One region of the Blautia sp. Marseille-P2398 genome, then DNA from elsewhere that is predicted to be linked to it. Evidence: riboswitches for the same ligand, from Rfam matches in the RefSeq annotation. Region 1 holds a riboswitch; each other region holds the start of a gene.
The links. Region 1 has a riboswitch for thiamine pyrophosphate ahead of thiW (energy coupling factor transporter S component ThiW). Riboswitches for the same ligand answer to the same signal wherever they lie in the genome.

Region 1 (6,849 bases):
CTGCGTTATTATGGAGCAAATTCCGTATATGGAAGTGATATTCCCATTGCCTGTGTAGGTGTTATCTCCAAAGTCAATATGGTGTTTATGGCAATCTGTATTGGTATTTCTCAGGGCAGTCAGCCAATCTGGGGATTTAACTACGGAGCAAAGAAATATGACAGAGTAAGACAGGCATACCGTTATTCTGTAACTGCCTGTACAGTAATTGCAACGATATTCTTTTTCTGTTTCCAGATATTTCCACACCAGATCGTGGGTATCTTCGGAACAGGAAGTGAGCTGTATTTTCAGTTTGCAGAACGTTATCTGAAAATATTTATGTTTATGACCTTTGCAAACGGTATCCAGCCGGTATCTTCCGGTTTCTTTACTTCTATCGGTATGGCGAAGCTGGGTATTGTAATGTCTCTGACACGACAGGTGATTTTTCTTCTGCCATTGATCATTATCTTCCCGTTGTTTATGGGAATTGATGGAGTGATGTATGCAGGACCGATCGCAGATGCAGCGGCATTTGCGCTGGCGATTGTGTTTGCGAGACGAGAACTGGGAAAAATGCGCAGTGCGGAAATAGTATAAAAAAGTTCCCGCAGATGATATGGAAGAAATTTGTCCATATTGTCTGACGGGAACTTTTTTATAAAAGATTGTAAAACTGATCGAACAGCTCTGTCTGGAAGCTTCCGGGTCCGGAGCTGTTTTTCTCTGCTCTTTCTCCTGCTGTGCCAAATTCTCTGGCTGCTGAGACGGCAGCTGTAAATGAGTCTGTAACTGCCAGATAGGTGGCACAGATCATTCCAAGCATACATCCGGTTCCTGTGATCTGTGACATGGCAGGAGTACCGTTTGTGATAAATTCACACTTGTTGGCGGAGACGATCATATCTTCCTTGCCTGTGATAAGAAGTGTGGTATTCCACTGGGAAGCCTTTTCCTGGAACAGTTCTTTCAGATGGGAACGATTGGCATCTGTAAGCACATCCTGTACGCCTGCGTCAATTCCGATTGCATGTGCGGTCTGTCCGGACATGGCAAGAAGTTCAGACATATTTCCTTTAAGGAGTTCAGGCATGTGGATGTTCATAAGCTTCTGCGCAAATTCATAGCGCAGATTGCTGCAGGCGGTTCCTACCAGATCAAGCATAACGGGTATGTGGAGACTGGCAGCGATTTTCAGAGATTCAGGCATGGATTTCATACGTGCATCAGTGATATTTCCAAGATTCAGTGCCAGTGCATGAGAGTTTCTGGTGATCTCAGCTACTTCTGCCGGATGTTCTGCCATGATCGGGCGGCCTCCGGCCGCCAAAATAATATTCGCACAGTCATGAATAGAAATCGGATTAGTGATGCAATGAATCAGCGGCTGTGCTGCTCTGGTCAATTGTCTGGGATTTGTCTGATTTACGGTCATATACTTTTGCTCCAAGGCTTTGCTGAAATTTGGCAAGCATTCCTGCGTGACTTAAGGCCTTCAGGAAGAAGTAGGCAATGGTGCCGCCCATGCAGGTTGCTGCCAGAAACATTGGTGTATAGAAAAATGCGTTCAGTCCGCTTCTGCCCATAAGAAATGCCATTACAGGATAGGAAACCAGAGAGCCTATGATACCGGTTCCGAAGATTTCACCGATCACTGCGCAGATAATCTTTCCATGAGAAGCGCGGTAGAAAACGCCTGATAAAAATGCGCCGAATACGGCACCTGTCAGTGCAAGTGGCGGGATACCCATAAACATCATTCGGATGATTCCGATGAGAGTGGCACAAAGCAATGAATACCACGGTCCCAGAAGTACGGAACAGACGATGTTTATCAGGTGTGCAGTAGGGCACATACCCTCGATTCTCAGAATAGGTGAGATGACAACGCCGATGGCAACCATCATGGCGAGCATGACCATTCTGAGTGTTTTTGATCTGTCTGTGTTCATAATAATGAACCTCCTTGAAATTAAGATTTGGTCTGCCGAAGCAGACATTATCAGTTGTGCAGGAAGCAGATAAAATCCTGCAAAAAAATCTGCCGGAATAACACACTGGCAGATTTTAATATACAAATACAGTCCCTACGCTGGCATTATCCATATCAGGTGCGGTCGAAGATCTATCTTCCTCTCAGCCTGTCCCACAGGCTCCCGTTGTTATTATCCATTATGCAGATTTTCTTTTGTTAGAGCGTATTTGAAAAATGCTTTACGCAAGATGTGCGTTACAATTTTCAAACACGCTTTAGAGTAACACAAGCTTTTGGAAAAGTCAATGGGATGTAAAAGCAGGGTAAATTTCCTACAGTAAATTTATACTACCTAATATTATTTTTAAGTTGACTTTTTATTTTTTTCAGCATATACTAACAGTAGCTAAGGAATGTGACGAGATTCCATGAAGCGAACTAAAGAAACAAAAGCCCTCAGAGTTGCAGCTCTGAGGGCTTTCTTGCTCGTTACGGTGAGCTGTTCCGTTTGGGCTGTTGCTGTCTAGTGTCTGCCGTCCAGCCATTTGCATATGTAGTAGCTAACTACGCCTGCTAAAACAGAGACAAGAAATGTGACGAGAATTTCTTCCATGAAACTCACCTCCTTTCTGCTGGAGGTTCGACAGCTCTTATAGTATAACATGGTTTAGGACGAATTGGAATAAAAAATCTATTTGTACTAAAACAGTTGTCCGTGCTATGATTAACAGGTAGATGACAGACAGCATATGATAAAAAGAAGCTGTCTGCATGGACAGAAAGGCAGGTTAAATCTGATGAAACAGGAAAATTACATAAAGGGTATGATAATGATCATCCTGTCGGCGTTTTTCTTTGCTTGTATGAATGTGAGTGTGCGTCTGGCAGGTGATCTGCCGTCTGTGGAGAAGAGTTTCTTCCGGAATCTGGTGGCGGCGGTGTTTGCGGCGGTGATTCTCTGTAAAAATCGTACAGTGCCGAAGGTGGATAAGAAATACTGGGGACCACTGATCCTGCGTTGTGTGTGCGGGACACTGGGGATTCTGTGTAACTTTTACGCCATTGACCATCTGTTGGTGGCAGATGCATCGATCCTGAATAAGTTATCTCCGTTTTTTGCGATTATTTTTTCATTCCTTTTATTAAAGGAAAAGATCAGACCGGCACAGGCTGCGTGTGTTGCGCTGGCATTTATCGGATGTTTATTTGTAGTGAAACCGGGATTTCAGAATGCGGCACTTGTTCCGGCACTGATTGGAGTCTGCGGTGGACTGGGAGCAGGAATTGCGTATACGATGGTGCGTGTACTGGGAACTCACGGAGTGAAGGGACCGGTTATCGTGTTTTATTTTTCATTTTTCTCCTGCTTGTCGGTTGTACCCTGGATGTTGTTCCATTTCACACCCATGAGTATGAAGCAGCTTGTGACATTGCTGATGGCAGGATTATTCGCAGCGGGCGGACAGTTTACGATTACGGCTGCATACACCTATGCACCTGCAGGGAAGATTTCCATCTTTGATTATTCGCAGATTATTTTTGCCACGATGCTGGGATTTGTCCTGTTTGGAGAGATTCCGGATAAGTACAGCTTTACAGGATATGTGCTGATTATTCTGGCATCATTGGGTACCTTTCTTTATAATATGAGGGTAGCTAAGGCTGGTAAATGAAGAAAAAGTAAAAAAGGATTTTTCTGATTTTATCCAGTAAGTCTGATGAAATCAGATCAGTATATAGAATTATCGGATTGTAAACTATAAAATAAAAAAAGTTGTCAATAAAAACGCTTTGTGTTAAAGTATCCAATATGTTAAAAAATTAAGGAGAAAGGTGCACAAAGATGTCTTTTATAAAAAATATTCCACTACGCCCTCACCATGGAATGTGCCTTGCATATTTCAAGGGTGAGGGATATAGTAACGGGTTTTCCGCACATATGCAGGAAATGCTGGATATTTTCCAGAAGGGAGCAAAGATACAGCTTCATGCAGATACAGACGAGATCTGTTCTGCCTGTCCGAATAATGAAAAAGGATGCTGTTCTTCCTTTTCACTTGTAGAAGCATATGACAATGCAGTGCTGGAACTATGCGGCCTGGAGAATGGACAGATCATGGAATTTGATGATTTTACAGATGTTGTTCAAAAGAAAATCCTGGCATCAGGAAAGAGGAAAGAAATCTGTGGGAATTGTCAGTGGAACTCCATCTGTGAAAGTCAGAAGAGCAGATGGGAGAAATGCTAAGAAAAATAGAGTAACAGAATGAATAGCGTTCCGGTACAGAACAGAAGCTATGAATAAAAAAGTCAAATGCGCAAATAGTGCAGTGAAAGGACATAACGATAAAAATGGAAAATACAGAATCACGTTTATATTTCGCCAGTGACTACATGGAGGGTGCGCATCCTGCGATCATGAAGAAGCTGATGGAGACAAACCTGGAGAAAACAGTGGGCTATGGTCAGGATCCATATACAGAAGATGCGAAAGAAAAGATCAGAAAAGCCTGCAATGCGCCGGAGGCAGAAGTATTCCTGCTGGTTGGCGGAACACAGACCAATGCCACAGTAATCGATGCACTTTTGAAATCCTATCAGGGAGTTGTGGCTGCGGATACAGGTCATATTGCAACCCATGAATCTGGCGCTATTGAATTTGGTGGACATAAGGTTCTGACAGTACCGCAGAAAGATGGAAAAATCTCTGCACAGCAGATTGAGAAGTTGGTGAAGGATTTCTATGATGATGCCAATTATGAGCATATGGTAATGCCCGGGATGGTATATATTTCCCAGCCAACAGAATATGGTACCCTGTATTCCAGAGAAGAATTAGCAGCTCTCAGCAAAGTCTGCCGGGAAAATCATCTTCCCCTTTATGTGGATGGCGCCCGCCTTGCCTATGCACTGGCAAGCCCGGAGAATGATGTGACTCTCACTGATCTGGCAGAACTTAGCGATGTATTTTACATTGGAGGAACCAAATGCGGAGCATTGTTTGGAGAAGCAGTGGTTATACCGCAGAAAGGACGGATTCCTCATTTTTTTACGATCATCAAGCAGCATGGAGCATTGCTTGCCAAGGGACGGATCGCAGGAATCCAGTTTGGTGAGCTGTTTACGGACGGGCTGTACCTGCGGATCGGCAAACCTGCAATGGAAGCTGCAGAGCAGATCAAGGATGCACTGAAGAAATATGGATATCAGCTTTCTCTGGATACTCCCACCAATCAGATCTTCTGTATTGTGTCCAATGAGGTAATGAAAAAAATAGCCCAGGATGTGGAGTTCGGATTCTGGGAGAAGTATGATGAGACACACTCTGTGATCCGCTTTGCCACAAGCTGGGCTACTACTATGGAAGATACACAGAAACTAATTCAGATTCTGGAAAAAAATAAATAAGAGAAAAAATCAATAGTCAGTTGATTCAGGCAGTATCAGGGCAATGGTACTGCCTTTTTCGCTGCTCTGGGTTACTTTTACCTGGCCGTTGTGCTGTCTGGCAATCTCGCTTACAAGAGCAAGCCCCAGACCTGCACCGCCCATGGCGCGGCTGCGGGATTTGTCCACACGGTAGAAGGGATCAAAAATTTTTTCCTGATTTTCAGGGGAGATACCGATGCCTGTGTCAGTTACCTCCAGGACTGCAGATTCTGCAGAATGAATGCTTACAGTAACGGAACCGGAAGGCCGGTTATATTTGATCGCATTTTCAACCAGATTATAGACTGCCCGGTACAGAAGGATATAGCTGCCTGTAACAGTACAGTCGCCATCTGTCTGAATAAGCCGGACCTGATGTTTTTCTGCAACCGGATCCAGATCGCAGAAAACCTCTTCTGTGAGTGCTGCAAGGGAAATAGTGTCAGAACGCTCTACTGTTTGAAGACCTGTCATGTCCAGCAGGATTTCCGCAAGATGGGAAAGCCGTCCGGTCTGTTCCTGAAGCATGGTGAAAAGTCTGTCGTATTCCTGGGGTGCGTGCTCCGGCTTTTTGTAAAAAACTTCCAGATTTGTCTGCATTACAGCTAAGGGTGTGCGAAGCTCATGTGCTGCACTTGCCACAAACTGTTTCTGTGCAGAGAAGGCATTGTCCAGGCGGGCAAGCATGTCATTAAAGGATCTGGTCAGACGTGAGATTTCATCCTCTGAGAGTGGGACTTCCAGCGGTTCAGACAGATTCTGTGCCTGTACCTGGCGGATCCTGTCGCTGAATCTGCGCAGGGGGGTCAGGGCTCTTCTGGTGACAAACCAGGTACAGATACTGCTGAGAAGAATAATGATACCTGTGGCAATCATGCTCTGGAACAAAAAATTGTTTTTGGTATTCTGGATCTGGTTTTCCAGATCAGGGATGAGGATTTTTGGATCTACATTGATGGAGATCGGGTTTGAATTATCGGGGGTGACCAGAACCACATAGTCGGAGATCCCTTCCAGGCCGGTCACAGCAGAACGGCTGATGAAGAAATACATCAGTGCACAGGCTGTGATAACCAGCCCGGAGATCAGCAATGTGAGCCGCCACTGGAGAGAGAGCCTGCGGGGGGAAAGTTTTTCTGAATAAAATTTCATAGATAAATCCTTTCGTTTCATTATAATGACATAGTAGTATTTGAAATCTGAAAATATTTATTGTACAGATATGAATGATTTTTATTCTTCCAGAATATATCCCTGTCCAATCTTATTTTGTATAGGATCATATCCAAGGGCAGTTCGCAGTTTTTTTCTTAAAGAAGAAATATGCACCCGGATGGAATTACTGAAGCTGTTCACGCTGCCGTCCCAGAGATGCTCGATCATTTCCTCAGGGCTGATGATCCGGTTGCGGTGAAGCAGAAAATATTCCAGAAGTGCGCTTTCTTTCCTGGTGAGAGCCAGAG
Region 2 (3,674 bases), on a different contig from region 1:
ACGACAAATTACAGAAATTCAGCTCCGTTATGTTACAATAAAACAAACATTAACGGAGCTTTTTTATTATTTAAATCTGCTCAGACACACTTCGGTGTACTATCTGCAAAACAATTTTTTTCTCTCGTTTTGCACTTCAAAAGGAGGTTTTACTATGAAAGCAAGAAGTTTTAAAAAATTCTTTGTGAGTATTGCACTCAGTGCTGTTCTCACGTTATCGTCCGCTTCCTCTGTATTCGCAGCCACAGCACAGCTGGCACCCGCTGAACAATCTGTGGAACTGGCTCAAAGTGACGATTCTGACACCCCTGCCATTGAATCATCCGATGCACAGAATGCCTGCGCTTCTCTTACCGCCCAGCCAGGGATCAGACAGACAGCAGCTTCCGAGAATTCTGTAACTATTCAGTGGAACCCTGTTACCAATGCTTCCAAATATGCTGTCAATATCAGCCCTTTAAGTTCCTCTTCCTATCGTTTTCTCGGCTATATTGGCAATACCCGCAACAAAGCTAAGATCAATAAGCTAAAAGCAGGAACTGCTTACGTTATTAAAATCACAGCACTGAATTCATCCGGCATTGCGATTTCTTCCCGTACTGTGGGATGTACCACGCTTTATTCAAAGGTAAAGATTAAATCTTCCTATGCATCAACCGGCAGATATACCTTCAATATGCAGACTGTAAACCCTTCAAACTCCATTACAGGTTATAAGGTTGTATACCAGAGTTCTGCAGCCCACAAACTTATAACTAAATATTTTAATACCAGATATTCCTTTACCATTCCAATATCCGGCAATACATTTTATCAGGTGAAGATTTACCCTTACCTGGTTCTGGGAAATAAACGGTATGTAAGTTCAACCTCTACGGACAGATATATTTCCAATGTCATCACTCTTCAGAAAGCAGGCAACACAAACAGCTCCATGAGCGTAAAATGGAACAGAACTGCCGGTGCAGACAATTACAGTATTTACATAAAATATCCGGGAAGCAGTTCTTTCAAAAAAGTAAAAACAACAACTTCCAATTTCTTTACACTCACCGGAATGAAAAAGAATACCAAGTACGGCATTAAGGTAATTGCCAATAAAAAAATGAAAAACAAAGTATGGCATTCTGATTCCAAAGCCTATAATATGTCCTTAGTCTGACCATAGTTATCCATAGCAATTGCATAAATCCGGCTACGTTATCAATGACGTAGCCAAAATTTTATATTGACTTTCCCATATCTAAGTGATACACTGGTTGTAATTGAGACAAGGGGTGCTTGTGTAAACAGGCTGAGAGTAAGCTGTATCGCTTTAACCCATTACCTGATTTGGATAATGCCAACGTAGGGAAAGTTATAGTTCTTCCACACTGCAATATGCTTGTTGGCATATTGCAGTTTTCCTTTTACTCTGAACGGGCATATCATATTATCTCCCCCTTGTTTTAATTGCGGACAAATAGTCAGGCAAATGATTTCATACGCCTGAAAGGCAATAAAATATTGCCACGACAGACCGGGGGCACCACTCTCTGTCACACCAGTAGTTTACTTAAAAACTTACGAATATGCGCAGGTGCAAGTCCCTGCTGTATGCAGGAGGCGCAGTTCATTTAATATTGCTGTTTATCTATTACTATGTGCAGCAATTAAGAGCCCACAGTGCAGGGCAAGGAGGAAAAAATGACACAGTATACAACGCAGATGGACGCGGCACGTCAGGGAATCATCACACCACAGATGGAAATCGTAGCAGAAAAAGAACACTTTGACGTGGAAGAATTAAGAGAACTGATTGCAAAAGGACAGGTAATTATTCCCTGCAACAAAAATCACAAGAGCATCAGTCCGAGCGGTGTCGGTGCAAAGCTGACCACCAAGATCAATGTAAATTTAGGTGTTTCCAGAGACTGGAAAGACGTTGATATGGAATATGAAAAGGTACATTCAGCAGTAGAAATGGGTGCAGAAGCCATCATGGATCTCAGCTCCTACGGAGATACCAGAAGCTTCCGCCGCAAACTTACATCCGAATGTCCGGCAATGATCGGTACTGTTCCGATCTACGACGCAGTAGTATATTATCACAAAGCACTTGGTAAGATTACTTCTGAAGAGTGGATTGATATCGTACGTATGCACGCAGAAGACGGCGTGGATTTTATGACTATCCACTGCGGTATGAATCGTGCAACCGCAGCACGTTTCAAACAGAATAAACGTCTCATGAACATTGTTTCCAGAGGTGGTTCTATTATGTTCGCATGGATGGAAATGACAGGAAAAGAGAACCCGTTCTATGAACATTTTGATGAAATTCTTGATATCTGCAGAGAGTATGATATCACTTTAAGTCTGGGAGATGCATGTCGTCCCGGATGTATTGCAGATGCAACTGATACTGCACAGATTGAAGAGCTGATCACTCTCGGTGAGCTTACCAAACGTGCATGGGAAAAGGATGTTCAGGTTATGATCGAGGGACCTGGCCACATGCCGCTGAACCAGATCGCAGCTAATATGGAGATCCAGAAAACTCTTTGCCATGGCGCTCCTTTCTATGTACTTGGACCGCTTGTAACAGATGTTGCTCCCGGATATGACCACATTACTTCCGCAATCGGCGGTGCGATTGCTGCTTATTCAGGTGCTGCTTTCCTCTGCTATGTAACACCTGCAGAACATCTTCGTCTGCCAAATGCAGCTGATGTAAAAGAGGGAATTATCGCTGCCAAAATTGCTGCTCATGCTGCTGATATTGCCAAAGGAGTTCCCGGTGCCGCAGAATGGGATTATAAGATGAGCGAAGCGAGAAAACGTCTTGACTGGGAAGAAATGTTCAAACTCAGCATGGATCCTGAGAAAGCAAGACGCTACCGCGCAGAGGCCAAACCTGAGAAAGAAGACACCTGCAGTATGTGCGGAAACTTCTGTGCCGTAAAGAATACAAACCGTATTCTGGATGGTGAAATTGTTACTATTTTTGATGAATGATGCTTTTATAAAAGCCGTATTTCAACATGTTTGATTGTTGAAATACGGCTTTTTATTTACTATATCTTCATCATATCTGACATAATACATCCACCGGCTGAATCATGTTCCATAATCTCATTTAACTGTCCTGTTCCCGGATGTATCCCTCCTATGGCATATACAGGAATCTTTACTGCTTTACAGACATTCTCCAGAAATTCCAGTCCTCTGGGTGGAAGTCCTTTTTTACAGTCAGTTGTATAAATATGTCCTGCCGTAAGATAATCAGCTCCCAGACTTTCTGCTTTCAATGCATCTTCTACGGAGTGGACCGAACTTCCGATCTGCCGGAAACCTCCAAGCTTTCCCTCATATTTTTCCAACAGAAATATTGGCAGATGAATGTATGGATGATGCAGTTTTTCTGCTACGTTTACATAGGTATGTAATATGCAGGGAACCTGATATCTCTTACAGATTTCCAGTATCTGCTCTGCCAGACGAGAATATTCTTCCTCCGGCAGATCCTTTTCCCTCAGAATAACCGCCTTCGGATGAAGGCTGCATACACGCTCGATCTGTTCTGCAAAGGGACGCTGACACAGGGAGCGGTTGGTCACTGCAATTACATTTTCATAAGGATTTTTCTGCATTTTAGAGGTACACATAATCATTCATAACCGGCTGAAGATCAT
Region 3 (6,849 bases), on a different contig from region 1:
GCATGAACAGACGATAGGCGCAGACCACCTGAAGCAGCTGTGGTTCATGTACATCCATAGGATTAATACGGTCATTGTTGATGATCGGCCGAAGTCTCGGACAGGAAAATGCAATCTCTGCATGAGGATATTTTCTCTGCAAAAGATATGCATGATATCCGGTGGCAAAAGCATCCTTACGGAAATCATCCAGTCCCAGAAGTGCAGCAAATCCTACTCCTCGCATACCACCCTTTAAAGCACGTTCCTGTGCGTTCAGACGATAAGGAAATATACGCTTGTGCCCTGCAAGATGCAGAGTTTCATACTTATCTGAATTATAAGTCTCCTGGAATACCGTTACATAATCAGCTCCGCATTCATGGAGATGTGCATACTCATCTGAATTCATAGGATAAACTTCAAGTCCGATTACTTTGAAATATTTCCGGGCAATCTTACATGCTTCTCCGATATATTTTACATCAGATTTTGCTCTGCTCTCTCCTGTAAGAATCAGGATTTCCTGCAGTCCTGTCTTTGCGATAGCAGCCATTTCCTTATCAATCTCTTCTGCATTCAGCTTTGCTCTGCGGATCTTATTATGGCAGTTAAATCCGCAGTAAATACAGTAATTCTCACAGTAATTTGCAATATAAATAGGGGTAAACATATACACACTGTTCCCAAAATGTTTCCTGGTTTCTTTCTGCGCAGCCTGTGCGATTTCCTCCAGAAGAGGCAATGCAGCCGGAGACAGCAGTGCCTGAAAATCCTCTGGTGTACGGTTATCATGAGCAAGTGCCCTGCGTACATCTGCCTCTGTATATTTATCATAATCGTAAGCATTCATGGCAGAAATAACCTGATCCATCACGTCTGATTCTTCCAGTACTTCCATTCCCGGAAGATATTTCATATGATCGATCCTGTTCTTTTTCATATCTTCCAGAATCACTTCATTGACAATACTTTCGTTGAAGTGTTCCCCATGTTCCATATTTTTTTCTGTTGTTTCCATTGATGTTTTCTCCTCTTTATTACCATTTGGCAACTTTCGTTTTCCTATAAATTAATACCTACTCCGCAGTTATAGCAATCCTCTAAAATAATGCATCTTAATCCAGCCCATCAGAGTGTGAAATCCTGCGTCAGATATCTTTGCCGTGCGTCAGCACGCCTGCAGATATCTTCCTTGTCTTTCGCACGCCGCTGAACTGTCTTAAATGCATTATTTACGAGGATTGCTATAATCAAAAATCTCATTTTAGAATGATTTTTTATTTATTACTCATGAAGAAAACCAGTCAGTGGAGAGGATGCGCTTGCACCTTTTTCCAGGGTTCTTCCCAGTCCGGCAAGGTATGCACTTCGTCCTGCTTCAATAGCTTTTTTAAATGCTTCAGCCATTATCTGCACATCACCTGCTGTGGCAATCGCAGTATTTGCCATAACTGCAGATGCCCCCATCTCCATGGCTTCACACGCCTGAGAAGGACGTCCGATTCCTGCATCTACAATGATCGGGAGCTCAATTTCGTCAATCAAAATCTGGATAAATTCTTTAGTGCACAGACCTTTATTAGAGCCGATCGGAGAACCCAGCGGCATGATGCAGGCAGCTCCGGCATTTACCAGATCTCTGGCTGCATTCAGATCCGGGTACATATAAGGCATTACTACAAATCCTTCTTTTGCAAGAATTTCTGTAGCTTTAACAGTTTCATAGTTATCCGGAAGCAGATATTTTGAATCATGGATCACTTCGATTTTTACGAAATCACCGCATCCGATTTCTCTGGAAAGCCTGGCAATACGAACTGCTTCTTCTGCATTTCTGGCACCTGAAGTATTGGGAAGAAGAGTAACATTTTTCGGAATATAGTCCAGAATATTTGCCAGTCCACCTTCATTGGCACGACGCAGAGCCAGAGTGATGATCTGCGCATCTGCCTTTTCAATACATGCTTTCACCAGATCCAGAGAAAATTTTCCGGATCCCAGAATAAAACGGGAAGTAAATTCATGACCTCCCAAAATCAGTTTGTCTTCATTATTTGTACTCATAATTTAAGTCCTTCTTTCGTATATTATAATGAGATATCAGGATATTCCTGTTTATCTTCCACCTCCCATGAAGCTGACTATTTCCAGTATGTCATTTTCATGTAAAACAGTAGTGCTGTACTCGGCTTTTGACAGAATTCTTTCATTTAATTCTACTGCAATCTGGCTGGGCACATAGCTGTTTTCCTCCAGATATTGCCCTATTGTAAGAGTATTCTGCAATTCTTTTGTTTTTCCATTAACAGTAATAAGCATACTTTCTCCTTTCCGGGAAAAGAAGGTCCGACCTCTACAACATAAAAAAGAGTCCACAAAAGAATACACCCGCGGTGGTGCACCCCTTCATGAACTCTGTTCACTCTCATCTTTCCCAATATTCATCTGTTATAATGTAAATTTCCCTGTAAGCCCCCGGCTTTCTCTCGCTTATTACAGATTGATTACCGGACAGCTGAATTTCTTCAAATGCATGAGATAAATAAAAAGGAGATGCCCGTCATCTCCCTTTAAAATCATATCTTATAGGTTCCTACGTTGGCATTATCCAAATCAGGTATATGGGTCGAAGTTGATGACTTCCTCTCAGCCTGCACTCACAAGCTCCCCTTTCTTTACATGGGTAAAGTATAATCTTTTATCCCATGTGTGTCAAGACCATATTTCTACATCCTCAGTTTCTTATGAAACTCCCGCATCGTATCCTTCTTGCAGAAGATAAACAGTGCAGCCAATGTCAGAAAACTGATTCCGGCACAGATTACTGAAGGTACGGCAAACTGCACGATTCCAATCCAAACCAATATCATCGGAATCAGTCCTGCAATTCCGGCCTGTACAAGATAAAACAGATATTCTTCCCTTTCCAGACGGTTTATTTTTGCGATCACAGGAACAGAAAACTGCACTGCCAATATCCCGAAAGGAATCACAAAATCCACAGACCAGCCCTTCCATCCGGTAAACCGGTCCCATAGGATTGCGATTACTGATATGAGCAAAAGCTGCCACATTTCATTCTTCAGAATATTCCTGCGTTTATAATATGCTACCATAACAACCAGCCATGCACAGGCACATCCTGCTCCTGCAAACCAGAACCAGTTCAGTACACCTGCCATCATAAAATTAATCATTCCGCAAATTACCGCAATTGCCAGACACAGGAAGCTGAAAGTCTGGATAACCTTCTGATTTTCTTTTTTCTCAAGCCTGTGCTTTTCCCCATATCCCGGAAATTCATTCTTTAATTCTCTGTGGGAAACATTCTCCTCGCCAAGCATCCGCTGGAAATTCCTCTGGATACTGTCATTCGGTATCTTGGAAGTAAATCCCAGTACCATCTCATCCCCATAAGAACAGGAACACATCTGCAAAGAATTGGTACTTGCAAAAATCCCAAAATGCTGAATATATTCTTTGTACTCCTCCGGCAAACGAATAATGCCGATATTAGAATAAACTGCCGTAATGCTCCTGCTTCCCAGATTGGCTCCGAGCATCAGAAAATATTTCTTGATCTCCAACGGAACAGCACGTACAAAAGGATTCTTCTCAATGCGCACATATCCGCTCATATGCATGGCAATCTTTTCTTTTACCAGTTCTTCTTCGAACTGTTTCTTCACAGACAAAAGTACATCTTCAAAAGTTGTTTCATCAGAAAATATATATCCCACCTCAATCCATCCAAAGAAATTTGTCATAGACTGAGACGGAAAATAATTTCTCAGATTCACCGGAATCATCAATGCTACCGGTCGTTTCTGCTGATTCTTTGGAATCTCTTCCCGAATAGAACACAACATCATTGCTGTCAGTAAAACAGTGATGGAAACTCCACAGGAGCGGGCTTTCCGGTGGATATCTTTTACAGAAAGAGCAACCTCCGTAACATGCATATCTGAGTGAACCAGCTTCTCCCCTTTCAGTTTAACAGCGGCTTTTTTCTTCTCTTTATCTTTCGGTATATCTGAAGAATAATACTGAGAAAAGCTGTCCTCTTCTTTATCTCCATGTGTAATTTCCTCTGCATGCTCAATCTGCGGAAGATCTGCCTGTGGATGTGCCAGGATCAGATAATCCTGAACCAGTTCCTGCAGGAAATGCATGGCTCCGGTGCCATCTGTCAATGCATGAAACACCTCAAAATTAATTCTGTTTTTGTCATAACTCACCTGAAATAAAAGGGATTTCTTATCCTGAATATATAAACGGCTGCATGGTGGTTCCGTCTCCGGCTTTACCACTGCCCTGATGTCTCTGTGCTCCAGATAAAACCAGAACAGTCCTTTTCTCAGAACCGCCTGGAACAATGGATATTTCTCCATTGTCTGATCCAGTGCTGCCTGAAGGATTTCCCCATTGACTTCTTCCTTTAACTGACAATAGAAACGAAACACTCTGGTGTCATTCTTTCCTGTTACCAGCGGAAATGCCAACGCTGCATTATCCAGTTTTCTCCATTTTGAGTATCCTGTATCCATAATTTTCCTGCCTTCTTTTTCGTTCCTGCTTACCTCTTTGTCCTGTAGCAATCTTCTCGGGGATTACTGTAGAATTTTCTCATAACTCTTATTCAGAAACTGGTTAATATATTTAAAACTCTCCTGTACATGCAGAAATTTGATTCCCAGCGCAAAAAATCCATGAAATGCTCCGTAAATCCTGTGTACCTCCACATGATTTCCTGCAGCATGAAGTTTTCTGCCATATACTTCTCCCTCATCGCGCAAAGGATCATATTCTGCTGTGAGAATTAATGTTTCAGGCAAATTTCTCAGATCCTTCTCCAGTATCGGTGCAAAATACGGATTCTGCCTGTCCTCTGCTGAACTCTGATAAAGATTCAGATAATCTTCCATTTTTACTGATGTAAGAAGATAATCACAGCCATTCTCCTGTACGGACCTGTAAGGAGATTCCTCTGTATAACAGTTTCCAAGTGCAGGATAGATCAGTATCTGACGGCGTGGTGTAAACTCGCCTTTGTCTCTTGCCATCAGACATACTGCTGCTGTCAGATTTCCTCCTGCACTGTCCCCGATGATCGTAATTTTCTCCGGATCAGTGTTTAAGATCAGCTGATTGGTATAAAGCGCTTTCGCTGCTGCATAACAATCCTCCAGCGGAACCGGAAACTTATGCTCCGGTGCCAGTCTGTATTCTACAGAAACTACAATATGTGCAGTTGCCTGTGCCATTCTGGCACATACACGGTCGTAATTCTCCACACTCTCAGTTACCCATCCGCCACCATGGAAAAACAGGAGAATCGGAAATGTATTTCCCTCTACGATCCCCGCCTGCATTGCCTCTTCTGTCGGAAAATACAGTCTGACCGGGACCTCATGTTCTCCATTATAAACTCTGGCATCCAGCTTTTTTACAAAAATCCGCATGGCATCCAGCTGCTTCAGATCTGCCATTCTTCTGGAAGATTCCAGCTCAATATTTCCATATGACAGCGCATGCAGAATTGCTTTCATTGTCTTTGATATCAATATTCTATATTTCCTTTCAGTTCTGTCATTCTACCCGCATCCACCGCTTATTGCTTTTCGCAGCCTCCGCAAGTGGCTTACCTGATTAATTAATCGTGGCGCTCATCCGTATTACTGTACATTTCACAGAATCTTGCAGCAAATGCCGGTGGTTCATCATGCACATATAAATGGGAAATATCACCAAATGCGCTGATACGAAAACTTGCGATTCCTTCTCTTCGTTCTTCTGTATTGACAGTTGTCACTGAACTTGGTGCTGCGCAGAATCCATGCCACAGTACCATTGGAGAAGCACCGATCAGATGCGCAAGAAGCACACATTCCAGACCAAAATGGCAGAAGAATACCAGCGTATCTTCATTTGGTTTCTCCACTCTGTAATAATGTCCTTCACGTACATAACCATGTTCGGCAAGAAGCTTATCAAACTTTCCTGTTACATAGTCATAGTATCCTTTGGCATCAGACTGCTGAAGTCTCTCGTTTTCATACCAGTGATCATACTGGTAAAATCTCTCGTCCTGTGTCCAGTCCTGCGGAAGCCAGTCCCATAATCTCTTTTGCCTGTCAGTAACATCCGGGCGATCGATCAGAACATCAAATTCCCTCAGCCAGTCACACTCAACTGCTGTACGGTTCATTTTCTTCAATGTAAAAGAGGCTGTATCCTTTGCCCTTCCAAGAGGTGATACATAGAAATCCTTTACATCAAGTTTTGACAGTCTTTCTGACAGATATTCTGCTTCTTTCCAGCCTTTTTCTGTAAGAGAATCAATGGAATAATCCGGATCTCCATGTCGCACGATCAATAATCTCATTCGTATTGTTCCTTTCTTTTGTCTCAGTTCTTCTATTATCTCAGATCAGATCGTATCCAAATAGTCTGGCATCTTCCATTCATAAATCTTATCTGAGTTTTTTTAATTTCCACATTCTTCTGTAATCGGAGGGATTGTTTCCTCATAAATATCGTTACTGTTCACAGTAACGTAGCCAAAATTCATTCCAGATTGCCTGCGGCAATGGAATTTTGGCTTGTATGTCTCGGGATTTTGGCATATTCATACCAAAACACCTCGCGGGATAGTGGTGTGTGAACAGTAACTAAATATCTTCTGATGTGGATAAGTTCTGCTTATCATATGACGCTTCTATTCTAACACCAAGTTCCGGTTTCTGCACCAAAAATTCTCTGCAGTCCGGTTCAGTTACTGCAAAAGTCGGTCGGCTGTTTATTTATAGCCATTCCATAAAATACTGCACTTGCTATAACAAAAAAAGGATGTGCAACTCTGACACA

Region 2: another riboswitch for thiamine pyrophosphate. It lies ahead of thiC (phosphomethylpyrimidine synthase ThiC); the one in region 1 lies ahead of thiW (energy coupling factor transporter S component ThiW).
Region 3: another riboswitch for thiamine pyrophosphate. It lies ahead of thiS (sulfur carrier protein ThiS); the one in region 1 lies ahead of thiW (energy coupling factor transporter S component ThiW).

Annotation. Positions count from the first base shown of each region.
Region 1 covers NZ_CAXSTD010000028.1:5,107-11,955, forward strand. Annotated here, with positions in the region: gene ACESZG_RS18490 (MATE family efflux transporter) at 1-582, shown strand, start outside; gene thiM (hydroxyethylthiazole kinase) at 641-1,417, opposite strand; gene thiW (energy coupling factor transporter S component ThiW) at 1,347-1,934, opposite strand; TPP riboswitch at 2,049-2,152, opposite strand; gene ACESZG_RS18505 (DMT family transporter) at 2,755-3,630, shown strand; gene ACESZG_RS18510 (DUF1284 domain-containing protein) at 3,801-4,205, shown strand; gene ACESZG_RS18515 (low specificity L-threonine aldolase) at 4,310-5,365, shown strand; gene ACESZG_RS18520 (cell wall metabolism sensor histidine kinase WalK) at 5,375-6,538, opposite strand; gene ACESZG_RS18525 (response regulator transcription factor) at 6,620-6,849, opposite strand, start outside.
Region 2 covers NZ_CAXSTD010000013.1:100,795-104,468, forward strand. Annotated here, with positions in the region: gene ACESZG_RS14660 (fibronectin type III domain-containing protein) at 155-1,162, shown strand; TPP riboswitch at 1,264-1,372, shown strand; gene thiC (phosphomethylpyrimidine synthase ThiC) at 1,687-2,997, shown strand; gene ACESZG_RS14670 (thiamine phosphate synthase) at 3,057-3,632, opposite strand; gene thiH (2-iminoacetate synthase ThiH) at 3,634-3,674, opposite strand, start outside.
Region 3 covers NZ_CAXSTD010000013.1:104,670-111,518, forward strand. Annotated here, with positions in the region: gene thiH (2-iminoacetate synthase ThiH) at 1-1,000, opposite strand, end outside; gene ACESZG_RS14680 (thiazole synthase) at 1,267-2,046, opposite strand; gene thiS (sulfur carrier protein ThiS) at 2,098-2,301, opposite strand; TPP riboswitch at 2,555-2,663, opposite strand; gene ACESZG_RS14690 (DUF6320 domain-containing protein) at 2,709-4,529, opposite strand; gene ACESZG_RS14695 (alpha/beta hydrolase) at 4,593-5,531, opposite strand; gene ACESZG_RS14700 (histidine phosphatase family protein) at 5,636-6,367, opposite strand.